One region of the Acidovorax sp. DMC1 genome, then DNA from elsewhere that is predicted to be linked to it. Evidence: predicted binding sites of a transcription regulator. Region 1 holds the regulator's gene; the other holds the start of a gene.
The links. Region 1 encodes NrdR, which represses ribonucleotide reductase genes. Its sites were predicted from a motif close to CACNANATNTNGTG; they were not measured.
Positions count from the first base shown of each region.

Region 2: ACT531_RS11135 (ribonucleoside-diphosphate reductase subunit alpha) is a predicted target of NrdR. The motif match lies at 1,972-1,985, and genes of this name have one in related genera.

Region 1 covers NZ_JBQUYO010000006.1:253,054-263,658, reverse strand. The annotation lists gene ACT531_RS14690 (sensor domain-containing protein) at 1-1,068, opposite strand, end outside; gene aroC (chorismate synthase) at 1,336-2,433, shown strand; gene ACT531_RS14680 (bifunctional metallophosphatase/5'-nucleotidase) at 2,470-4,284, shown strand; gene ACT531_RS14675 (DMT family transporter) at 4,482-5,384, opposite strand; gene nrdR (transcriptional regulator NrdR) at 5,659-6,108, opposite strand; gene glyA (serine hydroxymethyltransferase) at 6,130-7,374, opposite strand; ZMP/ZTP riboswitch at 7,410-7,563, opposite strand; gene ACT531_RS14660 (lytic transglycosylase domain-containing protein) at 7,644-8,489, opposite strand; gene ACT531_RS14655 (DUF349 domain-containing protein) at 9,410-10,605, shown strand, end outside.
Region 2 covers NZ_JBQUYO010000004.1:227,577-238,181, forward strand. The annotation lists gene ACT531_RS11125 (sigma-54-dependent transcriptional regulator) at 1-1,088, shown strand, start outside; gene ampD (1,6-anhydro-N-acetylmuramyl-L-alanine amidase AmpD) at 1,072-1,701, shown strand; gene ACT531_RS11135 (ribonucleoside-diphosphate reductase subunit alpha) at 2,078-5,017, shown strand; gene ACT531_RS11140 (ribonucleotide-diphosphate reductase subunit beta) at 5,153-6,349, shown strand; gene ACT531_RS11145 (histone) at 6,537-7,073, shown strand; gene ACT531_RS11150 (carbohydrate kinase family protein) at 7,233-8,132, opposite strand; gene ACT531_RS11155 (DUF3426 domain-containing protein) at 8,166-9,833, opposite strand; gene prmA (50S ribosomal protein L11 methyltransferase) at 9,889-10,605, opposite strand, start outside.

The DNA.
Region 1 (10,605 bases):
CTCGCTCAGCAGCGCATCGCCGGCGGCATGCCCCTGGGTGTCGTTGACCTGTTTGAACCGGTCGAGGTCCAGGAACAGCAGGGCGCCTGTGTGGTTGCCCCGGCGCAGGTCACCCAACGCGCGCTCTGCGCTGGTGCGAAACAGGGCGCGGTTGGGCAAGCCCGTGAGTACATCAAAAAACGCCAGCTGGTGGATGCGCTGGTGCGTGCTGTCGCGCTCAATGGCCAATGCGCACAGGTGCAGGCACACATCGACCAGGCGCTGGTGCAACGCGTCGGGCGCGCGTGGCTCGCGGAAGTAGAACGCAAAGGTGCCAATCGGCTGGCCCCGGTGGTCCCGGATCGGGCTGGACCAGCAGGCGCGCATTCCGCTCCGGGCAAACAGTTCCCGGTAGTCGTCCCAGAGTGGGTCCGTGGCCATGTCGGTGACCACTACGGGCTCGTTGCGGAACGCTGCGGTGCCACATGACCCTGCGGTAGGGCCAATGGCCAGCCCGTCCAGTGCACGGCTGATGCTGGCGGGCAGGCTGGGGGCTGCCAGTGGGTGCAGTCGGCCCTGGGCATCCACCGCCAGGATGGTGGCGGTGACCTCGGGCGCGATACGTTCCACCTCGCGGCAGACCAGGGCCATCAGCTCGTGCAGGGGCAACTCGTTGACCATGCCCTCCAGCACATGCGTCTGCAGCACCTCGTGCATTTTGGTGAGCGTGATGTCGGTCAGGATCGAGATGCTGCCCCCCGGTCCGCCCGAGCTTTCGTCGGACGCATTGATGACCAGCGACACCCAGCGGGGTTGCCCCGCCTTGCTGTACAGCAGGGTGTCTCCATGAAAGCTGCCTTGCGCCAGCACATTGCCCCGGATGCTTTCGAGCAGGTCCGGGTCAGAGTGGGGGCCCAGCAAGACCTCGCTCAACAGCTTGCCCAGCACCTCAGCGGGCTGGTAGCCAAACAGGCGTGTAAACCCTTCGTTGACATACACCACGCGCTTGGAACTGTTGGTCATCACCACGGCGTTGTCGCTGGCATCCAGCGCCCGGCGAAGAGGCGCGTCTGCCAGGGTGGCAGTCAAAAGGGTGCGGGACGGAGATGTTGGACCCGGAGAGGGGGGCGCGAGGGCGGGCATGTAGATCCCAGAAATCGATGGTTACATGCTAACAAGCGCTCAGGGGCCTGCCAAGCGAGATATGTCCTGCCCGTGCCTCGGCGCCACGCCCCCGATATTCGGCCCCTGCGTACCTTGGCGCAGCGGAATATGCCTGTGGTGCGTGGTGGTGCGCCGCAGCAAACCGGTGTTGCTGCTCGGGGCTCCCCGGGAGCTCTGGGATAATCCGGCCCCATGAGCGGCAACACCATCGGTACCCTATTCGCAGTCACCAACTTTGGTGAATCCCACGGCCCGGCCATTGGCTGCGTGATTGACGGCTGCCCGCCCGGCATGCCCCTCACCGAGGCTGACATCCAGACCGACCTGGACCGGCGCCGCCCTGGCACCAGCCGCCACGTCACGCAGCGCAACGAGCCGGACGCGGTGGAGATCCTGTCGGGCGTGTACGAGGGCAAGACCACCGGCACCCCCATTGCCCTGCTGATCCGCAACACCGATCAGCGCAGCAAGGACTACAGCAATATTGCCGAGAGCTTCCGCCCGGGCCATGCTGATTACACCTACTGGCACAAGTACGGCATCCGCGACCCGCGCGGCGGCGGCCGGTCTTCCGCCCGCCTGACGGCGCCCACGGTGGCCGCAGGTGCCGTGGCCAAGAAGTGGCTGGCGCAGCAATATGGCGCCGATTTCCGCGCCTGCATGACCCAGCTGGGCGAACTGCCCATCCCGTTCGAGAGCTGGGACCATGTGCGCAGCAACCCCTTCTTCGCCCCCGTGGCCGACGTGCAGCAGTACGAGGATTACATGGACGCCCTGCGCAAGGCCGGTGACTCTTGCGGCGCGCGCATCCGGGTGCAGGCCACGGGCGTGCCGGTGGGCCTGGGCGAGCCGCTGTACGACAAGCTCGACGCCGACATTGCCCACGCCATGATGGGTTTGAATGCCGTGAAGGGCGTGGAGATTGGTGCAGGCTTTGCCAGCGTGGCCCACCGGGGCACCATGCACGGCGACTCGATGACGCCGCAGGGCTTTCGCACCAACAACGCCGGGGGTGTGCTGGGCGGTATCAGCACCGGGCAGGATCTGGAGGTGAGCATCGCCATCAAGCCCACCAGTTCCATCATCAGCCCGCGCGAGTCCATCGACATCCACGGCAAGAGCACCGAAGTGATCACCAAGGGCCGCCACGACCCCTGCGTGGGCATCCGCGCCGCGCCGATCGCCGAAGCGCTGCTGGCGCTGGTGGTGATGGAGCACGCACTGCGCCACCGTGCCCAGTGTGGCGACGTGGTGCCCCCTGTGCCACCGATCCAGGCCTCGTTTCTGTAACACCAACTCCCACCGTCCCAGGGGCGGTCCCTCCGTATGAGCAACCGCTTGTTCCGGGCCTTCCGTCGCCGGGCGTTGGCCGCCCTGACCGTGCCGCTGTGGCTGGCTGGCTGTGGCGGCATGGCACCCATCTCGCCCACCGCTCCTGCGGCGGGCAACGCGCCGGCCCACATCGACATCACCCTCATCGGCTTCAACGACCTCCACGGCAACCTGGAGCCGCCCCACATGGCGCACCGGGTGCAAGGGCCCACAGGCCCGGTGCTGGCGCCTGCCGGGGGCATGGCCTACTTCGCCAGCGCCATGGCCGCCCTCAAGGCCCAGTCGCCGCACCATGCCGTCGTGTCTGCGGGTGACATGGTGGGCGCATCACCGCTGGTGTCGTCGCTGTTCCTGGACGAGCCCACCATCGAAGCGGTCAACCGCATGCAGATCGACTTCAATGCGGTCGGCAACCACGAGTTTGACCGGGGCTGGCGCGAGCTGCTGCGGCTGCAGAACGGCGGCTGCGAAAAATTCACCTCGCGCGAGCCCTGCCGCATCAGCAAACCGTTCGAGGGTGCAAAGTTCGGCCTGCTGGCCGCCAACACGGTGCGCGAGGACGGGCGCACTCTGCTGCCCGCCACGGGGCTCAAGCGGTTCACCGAAGGCGGTGTCACCGTCACCATGGGGTTCATCGGTCTCACGCTGCAGGCCACACCTACCATGGTCAGCCCATCGGGCGTGGCCGGGCTGCGTTTTGAGGATGAAGCGGCCACGGCCAATGCGCTGATTCCCCAGCTCAAGGCCCAGGGCGCCGATGTGATCGTGGTGGCCATCCATGAAGGTGGTGGCACCACGGCGGGCTTGCAGGAGACCAGCTGCGCGGGCCTGTCTGGAGACATCGTGCCCATCCTGGAGCGGCTGGACCCGGCCGTGGATGTGGTGGTTTCGGGCCACACGCACCAAGCCTATGTGTGCGATTACAGCCGTGTGAACCCCGCGAAGCCCTTCTTGCTGACCAGCGCGGGCCAGTACGGCACGCTACTCACCGACATTCAGCTGCGCGTGGACACGCAGACCCGCCGCGTGATCCGCAAGACGGCGCGCAATGTAGTGGTGCAGGGCGAGGCCTTCACGGGCGCCCAGCGGCCTGTGCCGCTGACCACTGCCGTGCCGACGTTTCCTGCGGACCCTGGCGTGCAGAAGATCATCGACACCTACCGCGCCGCCGCCATCCCGCTGGCCCAGCGCCCGGTGGGCCAGGCCCAGGGGGCCATGCGCCGCCAGCCCAACGCGGCGCTGGAAAGCGGATTGGGCAATCTGGTGGCAGACGCCCAGTTGCTGGCCACGCGGGCGCCCGAAGACGGTGGCGCTCAGTTGTCGTTCATGAACCCGGGCGGCCTGCGTGCGGACCTGGTGCCGGATGAACAAGGGCTGGTGCGTTACGGCCAGCTGTATGCCGTACAACCTTTTGGCAACCAGCTGGTGATCAAGACCTTCACGGGTGCGCAGATCCGCGCCGTGCTGGAGCAGCAGTTTGCCAGCGGCGGCAACACAGTGCAGCGGCCCCGGGTGCTGTCGGTGTCCAGCGGCTTCAGCTACCGCTACGACCTGAGCCAGCCCGCCGGGGCGCGTATCAGCCACATGGTGCTGAATGGTGCGCCGGTGACCGATACGCAGTCAGTGCGCGTGGTGATGAGCAGTTTTCTGGACAGCGGTGGTGACAACTTCACGGTGCTGACGCAGGGCCAGGACCGGCGCGTGGGCGAACTGGACCTGGATGCGCTGGAGGCGTACTTCCGGCTGCAGAGTCCGGTGGCACCGCCTGCTACCAACCGCATCACCCGTGTTGCGCCCGCTGCGCGCTGAGCCGTGTCCACCGGGCACCCTTGCTCGGAGGGGCCTAGTGTGGTGTTGCACGCTATCTGGCACTTAAAAACCGCGTCTTTTCGGCCAGGGCTGCGTTGCAAATCCTCGCGATACCTCCGGGTATCGCTGCGGTTTGCGCCTTGCCCTGACCAAAAATCCATCGGTTTTCAATGTGCCATCCAGCGCGCAACACCACACTAGTCGGCTGTGCGGCGCAGCGCACCCAGCCAATGCAGCGGGTTGAAGCTGGTGACCAGCCCGGTCGCCACCAGCACCAGCGCGCCGCCCCAGAGCATGCCCGGCCCCAGGGCCTCGCCCAGAAAGATATGCCCCCAGGCCACACCAAACAGCGGGATCATGAAGGCAGAGCTCATGGCGGCGACCGGGGACACCTGTGTCAACACCCGCAGGTTGAGCCAATAGGCCAGCCCCGAGGTCACCACGCCCATCACGGCCACAGCGGCCAGTGCCCCTGGGGTGAAGTGTGCGGCGGGCATGGTCCATGCGGCGCCCGGCAGCAACAGCACCAGCGCTGCGGCGTGGATGCCTGCTGCGATCGACAGCGGTGACATGCGCTGTGTTGCACGCTTCATCCAGGTGGTGGAGATGCCGTAGCAAGCCGAAGCCGTCACGCAGGCTGCAGCAGCAGTCAGCAGCGCGGGCGTGGGCTCCACGGGCCCTAGCTGCACGATAAGCGCCACCCCGGCAAAGCCGCAGAGGCAGCCGGCCCATTTGCGTGCGCTCAGCGTGTCTTCCTTCATCCACGCGGCAGCGATCACGCCAAACGGCACGGCCATGGTGTTAAGCAGCGAGCTGTAGCCCGCTGGCAGGTGCAGCGCCGCCCAGGCGTACAGCAGAAAAGGTGCTGCCACCGTCAGCGTGCCCAGCCCCAGCAGCTCTCGCCAGTGGCGCCAGGGCCAGGGCTCACCTGCCCAGCGCATGATGCCCATCAGCGTGAGGGTGGCCAGGCCAATGCGCAGCGCGGCCATCACATTGGGGCCCAGCACCGGACTGGCAACGTGAATGAAAAGAAAGGAAGCGCCCCACAGGGCAGACAGCAGCACCAGCTGCAGGAAATGACGGGTTTTCACCGCGCGCATTGTCAGGCACCTTCGTGGTGCTTGCCGGCGTGTGGTAGAGCCGTTTTGATACAAAAAACGCCTGAAGCGCAAGTGCATCATGCCGTGATAGCTATGAAATTAATAGCTGCTGCAAAGTAGCTTGCGCGACATGTGCAGAGGCTACGGCCGAAGCGGTGAGGATACACAGCGGACCGGTGGCTGCATAACCGCATCGCACAGACCAAATAGCCGCGTGGGGCTCATGACGGGAAAGGGCAGGCGTTACCGCGAGGGCTGGCCCAACGTGCGCGCGCTACTTGCGCACTTCATCGACCATGGCACGGAAGTCGTCGATGTCTTCAAAGCTGCGGTACACGCTGGCAAAGCGGATGTAGGCCACCTTGTCGAGCTTCTTGAGCTCGCGCATCACCAGCTCGCCAATGCGGCTGGAGATCACTTCACGCTGCCCCAGGTTGAGCAGTTTCTCTTCGATGCGCTCGATGGCGCTGTCGATCTGGTCGGTGCTCACGGGCCGCTTGCGCAATGCCAGGTTAAACGAGCCCAGCAGCTTGCTGCGGTCGTATTCAATGCGCCGGCCGTCCTTCTTGACGATGGCCGGGAAGTTCACTTCCGGCCGCTCGTAGGTGGTGAAGCGCTTGTCGCACGCGCCGCACTGGCGGCGGCGGCGGATGAAGACCCCATCCTCAGACACCCGCGTTTCAACGACTTGCGTTTCGAGGTGGCTGCAGAAGGGGCACTTCATGGGCGCAGAGAACCGGCTTGCTTAGCGGTAGACCGGGAAACGTGCGGTCAGGGCGTTGACCTTGGCGCGCACGGCGGCGATGTTGGCTTCGTCGCGAGGGTTGTCCAGCACATCGGCGATCAGGTTGGCCGTGATGCGGGCTTCTTCTTCCTTGAAGCCGCGCGTGGTCATGGCGGGGGTGCCAATGCGCACGCCGCTGGTCACCATCGGCTTTTCAGGGTCGTTGGGGATGGCGTTCTTGTTGATGGTCATGTGGGCGGCGCCCAGCACGGCCTCGGCTTCCTTGCCGGTGATGCCCTTGGCGCGCAGGTCCACCAGCATCACGTGGCTTTGGGTGCCGCCGGACACGATGCGCAGGCCGCGTGCGGTCAGCGTCTCGGCCACGACCTTGGCGTTCTTGGCCACTTGTTCCTGGTAGGCCTTGAACTCGGGCTGCATCGCTTCCTTGAAGGCCACGGCCTTGGCTGCGATCACGTGCATCAGCGGGCCGCCTTGCAGGCCGGGGAAGATGGCGCTGTTGATGGCTTTCTCGTGTTCGGCCTTCATCAGGATGATGCCGCCACGGGGGCCGCGCAGGCTCTTGTGGGTGGTCGATGTCACCACGTCAGCGTGGGGCACGGGGTTGGGGTACACGCCCGCAGCGATCAGGCCGGCGTAGTGGGCCATGTCCACCATGAAGATCGCGCCAATTTCCTTGGCGACCTTGGCAAAGCGGGCGAAATCGATGTGCAGGCTGTAGGCAGAGGCACCGGCCACGATCAGCTTTGGCTTGTGTTCGCGGGCCTTGGCTTCCATCGCGTCGTAGTCGATGGCTTCGTTCTTGTCCAGGCCGTAGCTGACCACGTTGAACCACTTGCCCGACATGTTCAGCGGCATGCCGTGGGTCAGGTGACCGCCTTCGGCCAGGCTCATGCCCATAATGGTGTCGCCGGGCTTGAGGAAGGCCAGGAACACGGCCTCATTGGCAGATGCGCCGCAGTGGGGCTGCACGTTGGCGGCGTCGGCGCCGAAGATCTTCTTCACGCGGTCGATGGCCAGCTGCTCGGCCACGTCCACATGCTCGCAGCCACCGTAGTAGCGCTTGCCGGGGTAGCCTTCGGCGTATTTGTTGGTGAGCTGGGTGCCTTGCGCCCACATCACGGCGGGGGAGGCGTAGTTCTCGCTGGCGATCAGCTCGATGTGGTGTTCTTGGCGGGCGTTTTCGGCCTGGATGGCGGCAAACAGCTCGGGGTCGGTTTGTTCGACAAGAATTTTGCGGTCGTACATGATTGGCAGTCCTATGAACTTGTGTCCCTTGAAACAAGGGCTGCCCAGGCGAACGGCTGAACGCACGGGGCAGGGCCCCTGCGGCACGCTTCCCAGTGGTTCACAAGAAGTAGGTTCTTGCTGGTTTCCACGTCAGCGGCTACATCCAGTGACTGAATGCAGCGCCTATCGCCAGTCGCGTACCTCATTAGTGTAGCCGACACGGCACTGCTACACCGCCGAAACCGCCGGGGGCCAAGGTTGTTACCCGGGCGCCGGGAGCCTGCCTGTTACAGGCCCGGTGTCAGCAAAGCCACCTTGTCGCTGACCGCAGCCGGTGCTGGGGTGCGAGGTGCCGCTGCAGGGATGCTCTGCACAGGAGCCTGGGTAGACAGGGAGGGAGGGGGATTGAAGGGCACTGCGCGACCACCGGCCACCTGGCGCAGGCGGAAATGTTCCGCCATCACCTTGGCGGCGTAGCCACCATCGTCGGCCATGTTGCCCGCGCCCACATAAAAGCGCAGGCCACCTTCCAGCGATCCTGCGCGGGCGATGCACTCTTGCAGCACCTTCACGCCAACCCGCAGGTTGCTCACCGGGTCAAAGGCGGCAAAGTGGCCGCCAAAGTTCTGGTACTTGTCGGTGTGCACGCGGGTCATCACCTGCATCAGCCCTTGGGCGCCCACAGCGCTTTCGGCAAACGGGTTGAAGCTGGACTCGATGGCCATGATGGCCAGGATCAGCGTGGGGTCGATCTTGGCGCGGGTGCCAATCTCGTAGGCCTCGGCCACCAGGGCGCTGAGGGGCTCTGGCGCCACACGGTACTTCTTGCTGAGCCAGAAGGCCACGGCAGCCTGCTCTTTGGGCAGGTCTTTGGGGTTCACTGCCGTAGCGCGCTCGCTGGCTTCGGGTTCGATGGGCATGCCCAACATTTCTACCTGGCGGGCTTGCAGCCAGTTCATCAGTTGCTCTTCACCTGCCTGGCGCAGATCGGGCCGTGCTGTGAGTGCAATGACGACAAAGGCAACGGCCAGGCCTATGAGGGCAAAGCTGTTGTGGGTGATTTCAAGAAAACCTTCGGTCACATCGGCCGCGAAAGTTCGCACGCCGGAGAGTATTTTTCCTGACGCTGTCATAGCTCTTCCTTTCTGAGGCGGGCCAGCGGAGTGGAGCCGTCGCGGTGGACGGTGCTTTGCTGGCAGATCGCCTGGATTGGTACGCCATCAAATCCGGGCTGCACGTCTGTGGAGTGCTTGGCGCCCTGGATTGACTTAGCCGGGTTCGGCAGCGATTGGGGTTTGTACTAGCCCCGTTTTTGGGGCTGGCGGATTCTAGAAGCTCACTAAATGCATAGTCAATACTAACAATTCAATATTTAAGACATATAAATTATGAAAAATCTGTAAAAAATCACAGTTTTTCTGAGCCAAGCGCTGTTTTTCGTTGGGAGCGGCCGTGCAGCGGCTGACATCCGCATATCAAATTCAATCGGGCTTTTCGCCGCCATTGAGAATCCGATTTGAGTTGGCGAAGCGAGTTTGATAAGGTGGGGGCGCCTGTAGATTTCAGGCATCGCCAGACGAAGCGAAGTCTCCCTCCGAGGGCATTCAGTGCCAAGGTGCAGCAGATGCCGCTTCCATGGCAACCCCTGGAGGCAATACCTTGCCTCCGCGCCATGCGGACCTTTCTCTCCGCATCGCGACCGATGGCAAAGACCGTTGTGTCAGCCGTCAAGCCCGGCGGGCAGGCCCTTCAGGCACTGCTCGTCGGGCTTTCTTATTGGTGTGTCGCCTTGTGGGTGGGCGGCACAGTCTTATATATAGATAATGGGGGCTGTTCCCTAGAGCGGCGACCCTTCGCCCGGATTGCCGGGCGACATCCTCGCCGGATGCCTTGCTCCAGATCACCCTGCAGGTGTTGAGGAGGCAAGCCGCTACGGCCTCGGGCCCAATCCGGTGAAAATAGCCCTTTTGTTGCCCTGGCGCGCGATTGGCGCGGTCGTTCGGGCACGGCCCCGGGCTCTGCGCCTGGGATGCCTTCGTAATCCATTGGATCCATGTTTCCATTTTTTTCCCGCAGCAAAATGTCCGACGCACCTGAAGTGAATCCGGCCCCGGCCAAAACCCATGAGCCGCATCCGCTCGATGCGCTGACTGGTGGCGCTTTCTCTGCCGCCACCTCGGGCGAGCGTGCCTCCCGCATCCGCGACTGGCTGGCCACGCAGCCATCACCTGAACAACTGCAAGAGGTGTTCAAGGAGCTGAGCGGGCGCGACAAGGGCGCGGCCCGTGCAGTGCGCGAACGCCTGGACGAAATCCGTCGCGCCAAGGGGCAGGAAGCCATTGCGGCCGAATGGGCTGAAAAAGCCCAGGCCCTCTTGGCGGCCCCCAAGCTCAATATTGCAGATGCCCTGGCCTGGCAGCGGGATGCCGCCAAGGCTGGTGCCCCGTTGTCGCGCGAGCCGTTGTCCCTGCTCAAGGTACAGCTGGCCGACCGCGTGAAGGTCATCGAAGACCTGCAGCACCGGGTTCAGGTGCAGCGCGAGGCCGCTGTGTTGCTGGCACAGCGCATCGAAGTGCTCTCGACCAAGCCCTGGCGCGATGCGCAGGCTGCGCTCGAACTGCTGCGCGCCGATGTGGCGCGCTGGCAGGAACAGGCCCAGGAGCTGACGGGTGATGCCAGCTGGGCGAGTGTGGAAGCCAGGTTCCCGCCGTTGCTCGATGCCTCGCGCACCCAGCTGCTGGTGGTGTGGGAGGCTTTCCAGCCTGCCGTAGCGCAAGCTGCTGCAGCCGCAGAAGATGCTGCTGCACCCCTGCCACCTGTGCCGGTGTGGGCGGACGAACTGCGCGCTGCACGTGGCTTGCCCACTGCTGCCTCGGAGGCGGCTGCCGCTTCTGCCGCTGCCGGCAAGCCCGCGCGTGCTGCCAAGCCCAAGGTGGCGCCGGAGGTGATTGAAAAAGCCCACCAACTGGTGCGCGATGCCTTGGCAACGCTGGAGAAAGAAACGGCCGAAGGCCACGGCAAGGCCAGTGCCGGCGCTGCCGCTGCGCTGCGCGCCGTGCTCAAGGTGCATGGCAAGCACATTGACAACGCGCTGGAGCAACAGGTGCACACGGCGCTGGTGGCTGCCGGTGAGCTGGAAGGCTGGCAACGCTGGAGTGCCGACCAGGTGCGTGAAGAGCTGGTGGCCAAGGCCGAAGCGCTGCTCAACCGCCCTGAAGGTCAGGCCTTGGGTGGTCGCAAGATGCAAGA
Region 2 (10,605 bases), on a different contig from region 1:
GCAGTGCCAACGCCGCCCTGGATCGCCTGGTGGGCGAGTCCGACGCCATCCGCAACGTCAAACAGCGCGTGGCCAAGGTGTCGCGTGGCATGGCGCCCGTGCTGATCCATGGCGAGTCGGGCACCGGCAAGGAGTTGGTGGCCCAGGCCTTGCACGCCAGCAGCCAGCGCGCGGATGGCCCCCTGGTCGCCGTGAACTGCGGAGCCATCCCTGAAAACCTGCTGGAAGCCGAATTCTTTGGTGCCCGAAAGGGCTCCTACACCGGGGCTTCGCAAGACCGTGACGGCTACTTCCAGGCCGCACGCGGGGGCACCCTGTTCCTCGACGAAATCGGTGACCTGCCGCTGGCGATGCAATCCAAGTTGCTGCGCGCCATCCAGGAGCGCAGCGTGCGGCCGCTGGGCTCCACCCAGGAAGAAACCGTGGACGTGCGCATCGTCAGCGCCACCCACCGCGACCTGGCGGCCGATGTCCAGGCCGGCCGGTTCCGCCAGGATCTGTACTACCGGCTCAATGTGATCGAGATCGTCATCCCGCCGCTGCGCGAACGTCGGGAGGATTTGCCCGCACTGTGTGCAGCACTGCTCACCCGCATTGCCAACGAGTCCGGCATGCCGGTACCCCAGCTCACCGACCGCGCACTGAACGCTATCGCCGCCCACCCGCTGACCGGAAACGTCCGCGAGCTGGAAAACCTGCTGCACCGTGCAGTGGCGTTGAGCGATGGGGACGAGTTGCAGGTGGATGCACCCAGCGGCGCGGCAGAGGTGCAGATGGCGCGGCCCGCGACACCCGCGTTGGCCACTGCGGCAGAGGGTTCGGTCGGCGGCACCTCCGTCCCGTCCGATGCCGCTCCAACCCAGCAGCCCTTGGCCAGCGGATGCACCGTGCCCCTCCCCAGCGACCTGCAGGCCTGGCTGGATCAGCAGGAGCGCGAGATCCTGATCCGTGCGCTCAAAGAGTCCGGGTTCAACCGCACGGCCACGGCGGCACGCCTGGGCATCAGCCTGCGCCAGATTCGCTACCGCATTGCCCGGCTGAACATCGCGGTACCCAACGACCAGGATCCGCATGACGACCAGGGCTGACAGCGCCCCGGCAGCAGCCCCCACGCATTGGGACGGCGGTTGGCACCTGACAGCCCAGCGTCTGGCATCGCCGAACTTCGGACCACGCCCCGTACAGGCCTCGGGGGTGGACCTGATCGTGGTGCATTCCATCAGCCTGCCCCCGGGTGAATACGGCGGCGGCGCTGTGCAACAGCTGTTCACCAACACTTTGGACTGGAACGCGCACCCTTACTACCAGGGCATTCGCGGACTGCAGGTGTCCGCCCATTTTTTCATCGAGCGCACCGGTGCGCTGTGGCAGTTTGTGGATTGCGACCAGCGAGCCTGGCATGCGGGGCAATCGTTCTACCGAGGCAGAAGCCAGTGCAACGACGATTCCATCGGCATTGAACTGGAAGGCCTGGAGGGCCTCACCTTCGAGTCCGCCCAGTACGAGACACTGGCCCGGGTCTGCCAGGACATTGCGCTGCGTTACCCCATCGAGCACATCGCGGGGCATGAACACATCGCCCCGGGGCGTAAGCTTGACCCCGGCCCGGGGTTTGACTGGTCCAGGCTGCAACAGACCCTGGGCTGGCCAGTGCAGCGATTCCCGCAAGGCACACAGACGGGCCCGCAGCAGCTTCGCTGACGCCGCGCTTTCACTGTCGCACGGGCGCATCAAGGCAATTTTTTCTTTGTGCGTTCGCACATATTTTTGCAGCCAAGCACTGCGCGGCCTGGCGCAGGAAATCCGCCGCCAAGGTACGCCACTGCAAGGTTTTGCATCGCCCACATCGCGTTTACAAGGGTTCGCCGCAGGTGCCGATTGCCAAGGCAACGGGGTTGGGAACATGCTGTTTCGGTTTTGGGGACTCATTCAGGCGGTACACTACCGGTAGTGTCTTGAACCGCCTCGACACACCATATATAGTGTGCGCCAGACTGAAGTCCGGTGCAGCACCCACACACTGCGGCGGCGCTCCAGGCCGCACGCCACCCCAGACAGCCCACAGAAGAGGACACCCATGCAAGCTGCTTTGAACACGCCTTCCCCATCGCCCACCGCCTCTGCGGATACCACCACACACGCTGCAGCGGCCGCAGCTTCCGGGCACCCGCTCACGCACTACCAGATCATTCGCCGTAACGGCGCGGTGGTGCCGTTCGAGCCCCAGAAAATTGCAGTGGCGATGATGAAGGCGTTTCTGGCAGTGCACGGCACGCAGGGCGCCGCCTCTGCCAGCGTGCGCGAGGTGGTGGACACGCTCACCCAGAACGTCGTTCGTGCCCTGATGCGCTCGCGTCCTGGCGGCGGCACCTTCCATATTGAAGATGTGCAGGACCAGGTCGAGCTGGGCCTGATGCGCGGCGAGCACCACGAAGTCGCCCGCGCCTACGTGCTGTACCGCGAACGCCGCACGCAGGAGCGCGCCCACCACCAGGAACAGCTCGCTCCCGCCACCCCGGTGATGCACGTGATCGACAACGGCCAACGTGTGCAACTGGACATCCTGCGCCTGCACGCATTGATCGAGTCGGCCTGCGCCAACCTGGGCGCCGACATCAAGGCTGCTCCCATCGTCGCCGAGACCATGCGCAACCTGTATGACGGCGTTCCGATGGACGAGGTCTACAAGGCATCCATTCTGGCCGCCCGCACCCTGATCGAAAAAGATCCCGACTACACCTACGCCACGGCCCGCCTGCTGCTGCACACCATCGTGCGTGAGGTGCTGGGGCGTGACGTGACCCAAAGCGACATGGGCCAGGCCTACAAGGACTATTTCCCCACCTTCATCCAGAAGGGGGTGGACAACGAGCTGCTGGATGAGCGCCTGCTCAAGCAATACGACCTGACCCGCCTGGGTGCCGCGCTCAAGGCCGAGCGCGACCTGCAGTTCGACTACCTGGGCCTGCAGACACTGTACGACCGCTACTTCCTGCACGTCAAGAAGACCCGCATCGAACTGCCCCAGGCCTTCTTCATGCGCGTCGCCATGGGCCTGGCACTGAACGAAACCGACCGCGAGGCACGGGCCATCGAGTTCTACGAAGTGCTGTCCAGCTTCGACTTCATGTCCAGCACGCCCACGCTGTTCAACAGCGGTACGCTGCGCTCGCAGCTGTCGAGCTGCTACCTGACCACGGTGCCGGACGACCTGGACGGCATCTACGAGTCCATCAAGGAAAACGCCCTGCTGTCCAAGTTCGCGGGCGGCTTGGGCAACGACTGGACGCGCGTGCGTGCACTGGGCAGCCACATCAAAGGCACCAACGGCGAGTCGCAAGGCGTGGTGCCGTTCCTCAAGGTGGTCAACGACACCGCCGTGGCGGTGAACCAGGGCGGCAAGCGCAAGGGCGCCGTCTGTACGTACCTGGAAACCTGGCACCTGGACATCGAAGAGTTCCTGGAACTGCGCAAGAACACCGGCGACGACCGCCGCCGCACGCACGACATGAACACGGCGAACTGGATTCCCGACCTGTTCATGCGCCGCGTGATGGAAAAGGGCACCTGGACACTGTTCTCGCCCTCCAACGTGCCGGATCTGCACGATCTGTTCGGCGCCGACTTTGAAAAGGCCTATGTGGCCTACGAAGAAAAAGCCGCACGCGGCGAGATCAAGCCCGCCAAGACTGTGCAGGCCACCGACCTCTGGCGCAAGATTCTGACCATGCTGTTTGAAACCGGCCATCCCTGGATCACGTTCAAGGATGCCTGCAACGTGCGTTCGCCCCAGCAGCACGCTGGCGTGGTGCACTCGTCCAACCTGTGCACCGAGATCACGCTGAACACCAGCGACACCGAAACCGCCGTTTGCAACCTTGGCTCGGTCAACCTGCTGCAGCACATCAAAGACGGCCAGATCGATCACGAGAAGCTCAAGAAGACCATCACCGTGGCCATGCGCATGCTGGACAACGTGATCGACATCAACTACTACGCCGTGAACAAGGCCCGTGACTCCAACCTGCGCCACCGCCCCGTGGGCCTGGGCGTGATGGCCTTCCAGGACAGCCTGTATGCGCTGCGCATTCCTTATGCCTCGCAAGAAGCAGTGGAATTCGCCGACAAGTCGATGGAAGCCATCTGCTACTACGCTTATTGGGCGTCCACCGAGCTCGCCAAGGAACGCGGCCAGTACTCCAGCTACAAGGGTTCGCTGTGGGATCGCGGCATCCTGCCGTTTGATACGCTGGACATGCTTGCCAAGGCCCGTGGCGGTTATGTGGAAGTGGACCGCTCGTCCACGATGGACTGGGACGCGCTGCGCAAGAAGATTGCGCAGGACGGCATGCGCAACTCCAACTGCGTGGCCATTGCGCCCACCGCCACCATCTCCAACATCATCGGCGTGGATGCCTCGATCGAGCCCTCGTTTGGCAACCTGTCGGTCAAGTCCAACCTGTCGGGCGAGTTCACCGTGATCAACAGCGGGCTGGTGCGCGATCTCAAACGCCTGGGCCTGTGGGACGACGTGATGATCATGGACCTCAAGCACTTCAAGGGTTCGCTGCATCCCATTGACCGCGTGCCGCAGGACATCAAGGCGCTGTACTCCACAGCTTTTGAAGTCGAGCCTCAGTGGCTGGTGGAGGCCGCATCGCGCCGCCAGAAGTGGATCGATCAGGCACAGAGCCTGAACATCTACATGGCTGGCGCATCGGGCAAGAAGCTCGACGACACCTACAAGCTGGCATGGGTCCGTGGCCTCAAGACCACCTACTACCTGCGTACGCAGAGCGCCACACACGTCGAGATGAGCACCGTGAACACACGCCAGCTCAATGCCGTGTCGTCGGGTGGAGACAGCGGCGCATCGGCAGCTTCTGCCACGGCGCAAGCGCAGCCCAGCCCGCTGGAAGCTGCTGCAACAGCTGCTGCTCAACAGGCCGCGGCGGTGCCAGCGACGGACGTGAAGTTCTGCGCCATCGACGATCCTGGCTGCGAGGCCTGCCAGTAAGCACTTTGCGAGCAACGCTTCGGAATCGCCCGGGGCGTTGCTTCGGTGCTGTGAAGCAACAAAACCTTGCTGCACAACGCTTCAGTGCTTTTCTTTTCGCAGCACTGCTTTCATAATCCGAACACTGGAAAATCTATGTTGACCTGGGACGAAGAAGTCAAGCCCTCATCGCAAAATCAACTGGACGGCGGTCTGCCCAACAACCGCCAGGTGGGACAACCGCCTCTCGCTTTCCAGACACCTTCGCTGCAACCCGTGGGCGCCACATCCCCCGCAGCACATACCTCCACGACACCCGTCACCGCTGCAGCGCATCGCCGCGTCAATGCAGCCGACAAGCGCATCATCAACGGCCAGACCGACGTCAACCAGTTGGTGCCCTTCAAGTACAAGTGGGCGTGGGAAAAATACTTGGCCACCTGCGCCAACCACTGGATGCCCCAAGAGGTGAACATGACGCGCGACATCGCGTTGTGGAAGGACCCCAACGGCCTGACCGACGACGAGCGCCGCATCATCAAGCGCAACCTCGGCTTCTTCGTCACCGCAGACTCGCTGGCCGCCAACAACATCGTGCTGGGCACGTACCGCCACATCACGGCCCCTGAGTGCCGCCAGTTCCTGCTGCGCCAGGCCTTCGAAGAAGCGATCCACACCCACGCCTACCAGTACATCGTCGAGTCGCTGGGCCTGGATGAGAGCGAGATCTTCAACGCCTACAACGAAGTCCAGTCGATCCGCGACAAGGACGAGTTCCTGATCCCCTTCATCGAAGCGATCATGGACCCATCCTTCAAAACCGGCACCCCCGAAACCGACCAGACCCTGCTCAAGTCGCTGATCGTTTTTGCCTGCCTGATGGAAGGCCTGTTCTTCTACGTGGGCTTCACGCAAATTCTGGCGCTGGGTCGGCAGAACAAGATGACGGGCGCTGCGGAGCAGTACCAGTACATCCTGCGCGACGAGTCGATGCACTGCAACTTCGGCATCGATCTGATCAACCAGCTCAAGCTGGAAAACCCGCACCTGTGGACGGCGGAATTCAAGGCCGAGATCAAGGCGCTGTTCCTCAAGGCCGTCGAGTTGGAGTACCGCTACGCCGAAGACACCATGCCCCGTGGCGTGCTGGGCATGAACGCCTCCATGTTCAAGGGCTACCTGCGCTACATCGCCAACCGCCGCGCCACGCAGATCGGGCTGGAGACACTGTTCCCCAACGAAGAAAACCCGTTCCCGTGGATGAGCGAGATGATCGACCTCAAGAAGGAACGCAACTTCTTCGAGACCCGGGTTATTGAATACCAGTCCGGTGGTGCGCTGTCCTGGGACTAGCGCTTTTTTTTGCAGGCCACACCACATGGATTTTTACACCACGCCCAGCACCGACAGCGCCGCAGAGTGCTGCCCTGCGAGGCGTTCCCGTGTTCATGGAGATGGAGTTTTGATCCATCTCCATGGATCGCTTTCTGTCCACTGCAGACAGGAAGTGCTCTTTGCAAATTGACCCAAGGAGAACATGATGGCAACTGCGAAAAAACCGGCCGCTAAAAAGGCTGCTCCCGCGAAGAAGGCTGCAACGGCCAAACCCGTAGCCGCAAAGAAGGCTGCACCTGCCAAGAAGGCAGCAGCACCAGCAAAGAAAGCCGCTCCTGCCAAGAAGGCCGTAGCTGCGAAGAAGGCTGCACCCGCCAAGAAGGCAGCAGCACCGGCAAAGAAAGCCGCTCCCGCCAAGAAGGCCGTAGCTGCGAAGAAGGCTGCACCTGCCAAGAAGGCAGCAGCACCGGCAAAGAAAGCCGCTCCCGCCAAGAAGGCCGTAGCTGCGAAGAAGGCTGCACCTGCCAAGAAGGCAGCAGCACCAGCAAAGAAAGCCGCTCCCGCCAAGAAGGCCGTAGCGGCAAAGAAGGCTGCTGCACCTGCCAAGGCTGCCCCCGCAAAGAAAGCTGCACCGGCCAAGAAGGCCCCCAAGGCGCCTGCCCCTGCGGCTGCTGCCCCCGCAGCACAAACCACGCTGAACCCTCAGGCAGCCTGGCCTTTCCCTACGGGCAACAAGCCCTGATCCTGGCGCGCCACGCGCTCAACCCGGTGCAAACGCACCGGGTTTTTTTTCGTCTGCATCTTGGTATGGGTTCTCCCGAGGGTCGCCCGGTGAGCAAATAGCGCTGTATCGCCCGACGTACCGCAACGCGGGCGACATTGGCTGAGTGGCCTGAGTGGCTTATGCCAGCGGATCGAAATCCAGCGTGTAGTTCTGTGGGCCACGCTGCGCGATCTTGAGGGCGCCCACCCGGTTGCCCAATTCGGCACAACGTACGAGTGGCCAGCCCTTTTCCAGACCAAACAGCAGCGCGCCGCGCCAGGCGTCGCCACAGCCCGTAGGGTCCACCACGGCGGCAGGTTTCACGGGGGGGACATGGGTCTTGTCACCATTCACCCAGACCTCGCAGCCCTCAGCGCCCAATGTCACCACCAGCCCCTGCACCTTGCGGGAGATATCGGCCAGCGACCAGCCGGTGCGGTCGCACAGCATCTTCCCCTCGTAGTCATTGACGGTGACCCAGGTGGCTTGTTCAATGAACTGGGTCAATTCCTGCCCGTTGAACATGGGCAGGCCCTGGCCCGGATCGAACACAAACGGGATGCCTGCCGCGACGAACTGGGCTGCATGCTCCAGCATGGCATCGCGCCCATCCGGCGCGATGATTCCTACGCCGACACGGCTGTCGGCACCAATGCGGTTGGCATGGGCTTGCATCATGGCACCGGGGTGGAAGGCCGTGATCTGGTTGTTGTCACGGTCCGTCATGATCATCGCCTGTGCGGTGTAGGTGTCCTGCACCTGCCCAACGTGGCCAGCACTGATACCCAGCGACTCCAGCCGCTCCAAGTAGTCGGCACCGTCGCTGCCCAGCATGGCCATGGGCAGCGGCTCACCACCCAGCAGCTTGAGGCTGTAAGCGATATTGCCCGCACACCCCCCGAAGTCGCGGCGCAGCGACGGAACCAGGAAGGACACATTCAGAATGTGCAGCTGATCCGGCAGGATCTGCTCAGCAAAACGCCCCTCGAAAGTCATGATGGTGTCGAACGCCAGGGAACCACAAATGAGGGCAGCCATAGATAGTGAAACTCGGTAAGTTGTTGGGAGAAATCAGGGATAGAACGCCAGCAGCCGGTAGCCCGCCACACGTGCACCGCCCGTGGTCACGAGCACCGACACCGAGGTGCCCCACTCCCCCTTCGCGGGCAACTCCGCCGGCGCGGCCATGTCGGTGGGCAACAAGACCCGCCGCAACACGGGCTGGTCCTGGGCATCGGTCAAGGTCAATTCCACCGCAGGCATGGCCAAGGGGATGGTGGCGGTGCTCTTCATCGTCAGCGCCAGCTGGTAGCTGTCGCCGCGCGCCTTGTTGAAGGAAGAGCTGTCGATGACCACATCGGCAATCTGGCGCACGGGAGCAAGCTCGCAGCGCAAGGGCTCGCACAGTTTCACCAGCCAGGGGCGAGTGCGAGCGTCCAGCGCGGCAATGCGGTCGCGTTCCTGCACGGCAATCTGCAATGCCAGGCCCAGCAGGGAAATAAAGAACACCAGCCCCAACGCCATCCGCACGACAGGTTTGCGCCAGAACGCCTTACGGCGCGCAGCAAGCACAAAACTGACCTCGGGGTCGGACTCCTGATCCTCGGCATCATCGTCGTCGTCCGCAGCCCGCCGAGGTCGTGCCCGCAGGATGGCAGCGTGCGAATCGTCCTTCACCAGCTCCATGGCCGGCGTCTCCGGGGTATCCGCCTTGGGCACAAAGTCGACGGAAGGCAGCGGAGGTGCCAGAGCAACGGACTCCGCGACCGGCACTGGCGCGAGCTTCCGCACTTCGTCCAGAAGCGCGGCACTGGGGTCGGACGGCTGCGGCGCCAAAGCCTCCGATGCCCCCGTTGAATGGATAGGATCGCCCGACAGGTCGACGAGGCCAGCGGCATCCGCATCCAAGGACGCATCCAGTGTCATTTCGGAATCGCGAAGTTCTGCAAAAGGCAGTTCGTAGCCAGCAGGGCTGGGGGGCTCGGTCACCGGCGGCAAAGCCCCACCGACCAAGCTGCTGGCATCCTCGCTGACAACGGGTGTCACCGAGCCCGAGGGCGCCGCCGCAGCATCCCCGCGTCCATGTACAGACCCGTTCGCATCCAATACGGAATCACCGGCGCGTGGAGCCGTGGTGGGTTCCACTATCGGCCCCGGAATCTCCGCAGGCACTGGGGCCGATAGCGTTGCCCCGGCATCCACCGCAGTCGGAGCCCGTGGCGCGCTGTGGGCCCTCCATGCAAAGGGGGCGAGGAGGTCATCCCCCAGAACTTCAGGAGAGGTTTCCTTGCGAGCGCCTGCCGTGAGAAACGCGGGCACCGCCGGGCTGGGGATATCCAGCACAGGGGCTGCAGGTACATCATCCACCACGCAGAAAAGCGGGGCGTCAACCGTGTTGGTCGCCGCTGCCCGGGTAACGGACTCCGAAACGCTTCCCGTGACAGGCGTGGTCGCCTTGGCTGCATTCGCAGCAGCGGGCAGAGCGGCGCCAGTTGATTTGCCGCCGCCCCACGCACCCAGCGCATCGGGCTTTCGGACGACCGGGGCTGTGGGCGCCCGCAGGTCCGTGAGCGACACATCGGGCAGCAGCGCTTCAGGCGCCACCGGCAGCAAATGGGCAGAGGCATCGAATACCTCTTTGCATTGGCCGCAACGCACCCATCCCTCCGAGATGCGCAATTGGTCCGCCACGACCTTGAAGGTGGTGGCGCAGGACGGGCAGCGGGTGATCTGGCTCATCAGCGGTGGATTGTAGAGGCCATGCCGCGGCCGCCAGAACAGCGCTCGCGCACGTTCAACGGCGTGCGGTCATCAGAATCCAGCCATCCTCGGTGTCCGCCACTTCCAGCGGCAGCCAGGGCGCGTAGGCCTCCTTGAGCTCATCCGCCTGGCGCTCCAGAATGCCCGCCAACACCAGATGGCCGCCCGCAGCCACATAGCTGCACAGCAGCGGGGCCAACACCCGCAACGGCGTCGCCAGGATGTTGGCCAGCACCGTCTGGTATTCGCCTTGCGCCTTGTCCGGCAGACCTGATTTGAGTGTGACCTGATTGGCCTCGGCGTTTTGTACGGTGGACTCCACAGCCGCAGGGTCGATATCGACTGCGTCTATGTCCGTGGCGCCGAACTTGGCCGCACCAATGGCCAGAATGCCCGACCCGCATCCATAGTCCAGCACCCGCCCCAGGGGGTTGCCCTGACCGGGCTGCGTAGCGCCGTTGCGCGCAATCCAGCGCAGGCACATGCGTGTGGTGGGGTGTGTGCCCGTGCCAAAGGCCAGACCAGGGTCGAGCCGGATGCTGCGTACCGCCTGGGCAGGCAGTTCATGCCAGGTAGGTACGATCCAGAAATCGGGTGTGATGTCCACCGGTGCAAACTGCGACTGGGTCAGCCGGACCCAGTCCTGCTCAGGCACCTGGGCTACGCCCAGCACCTGGCAGCCCACAAAAAAGTCCTGCACCACCAGCAACTGCTGCGCTTCGCGGGCGGCCACCTCGGAGGGGAACAAGGC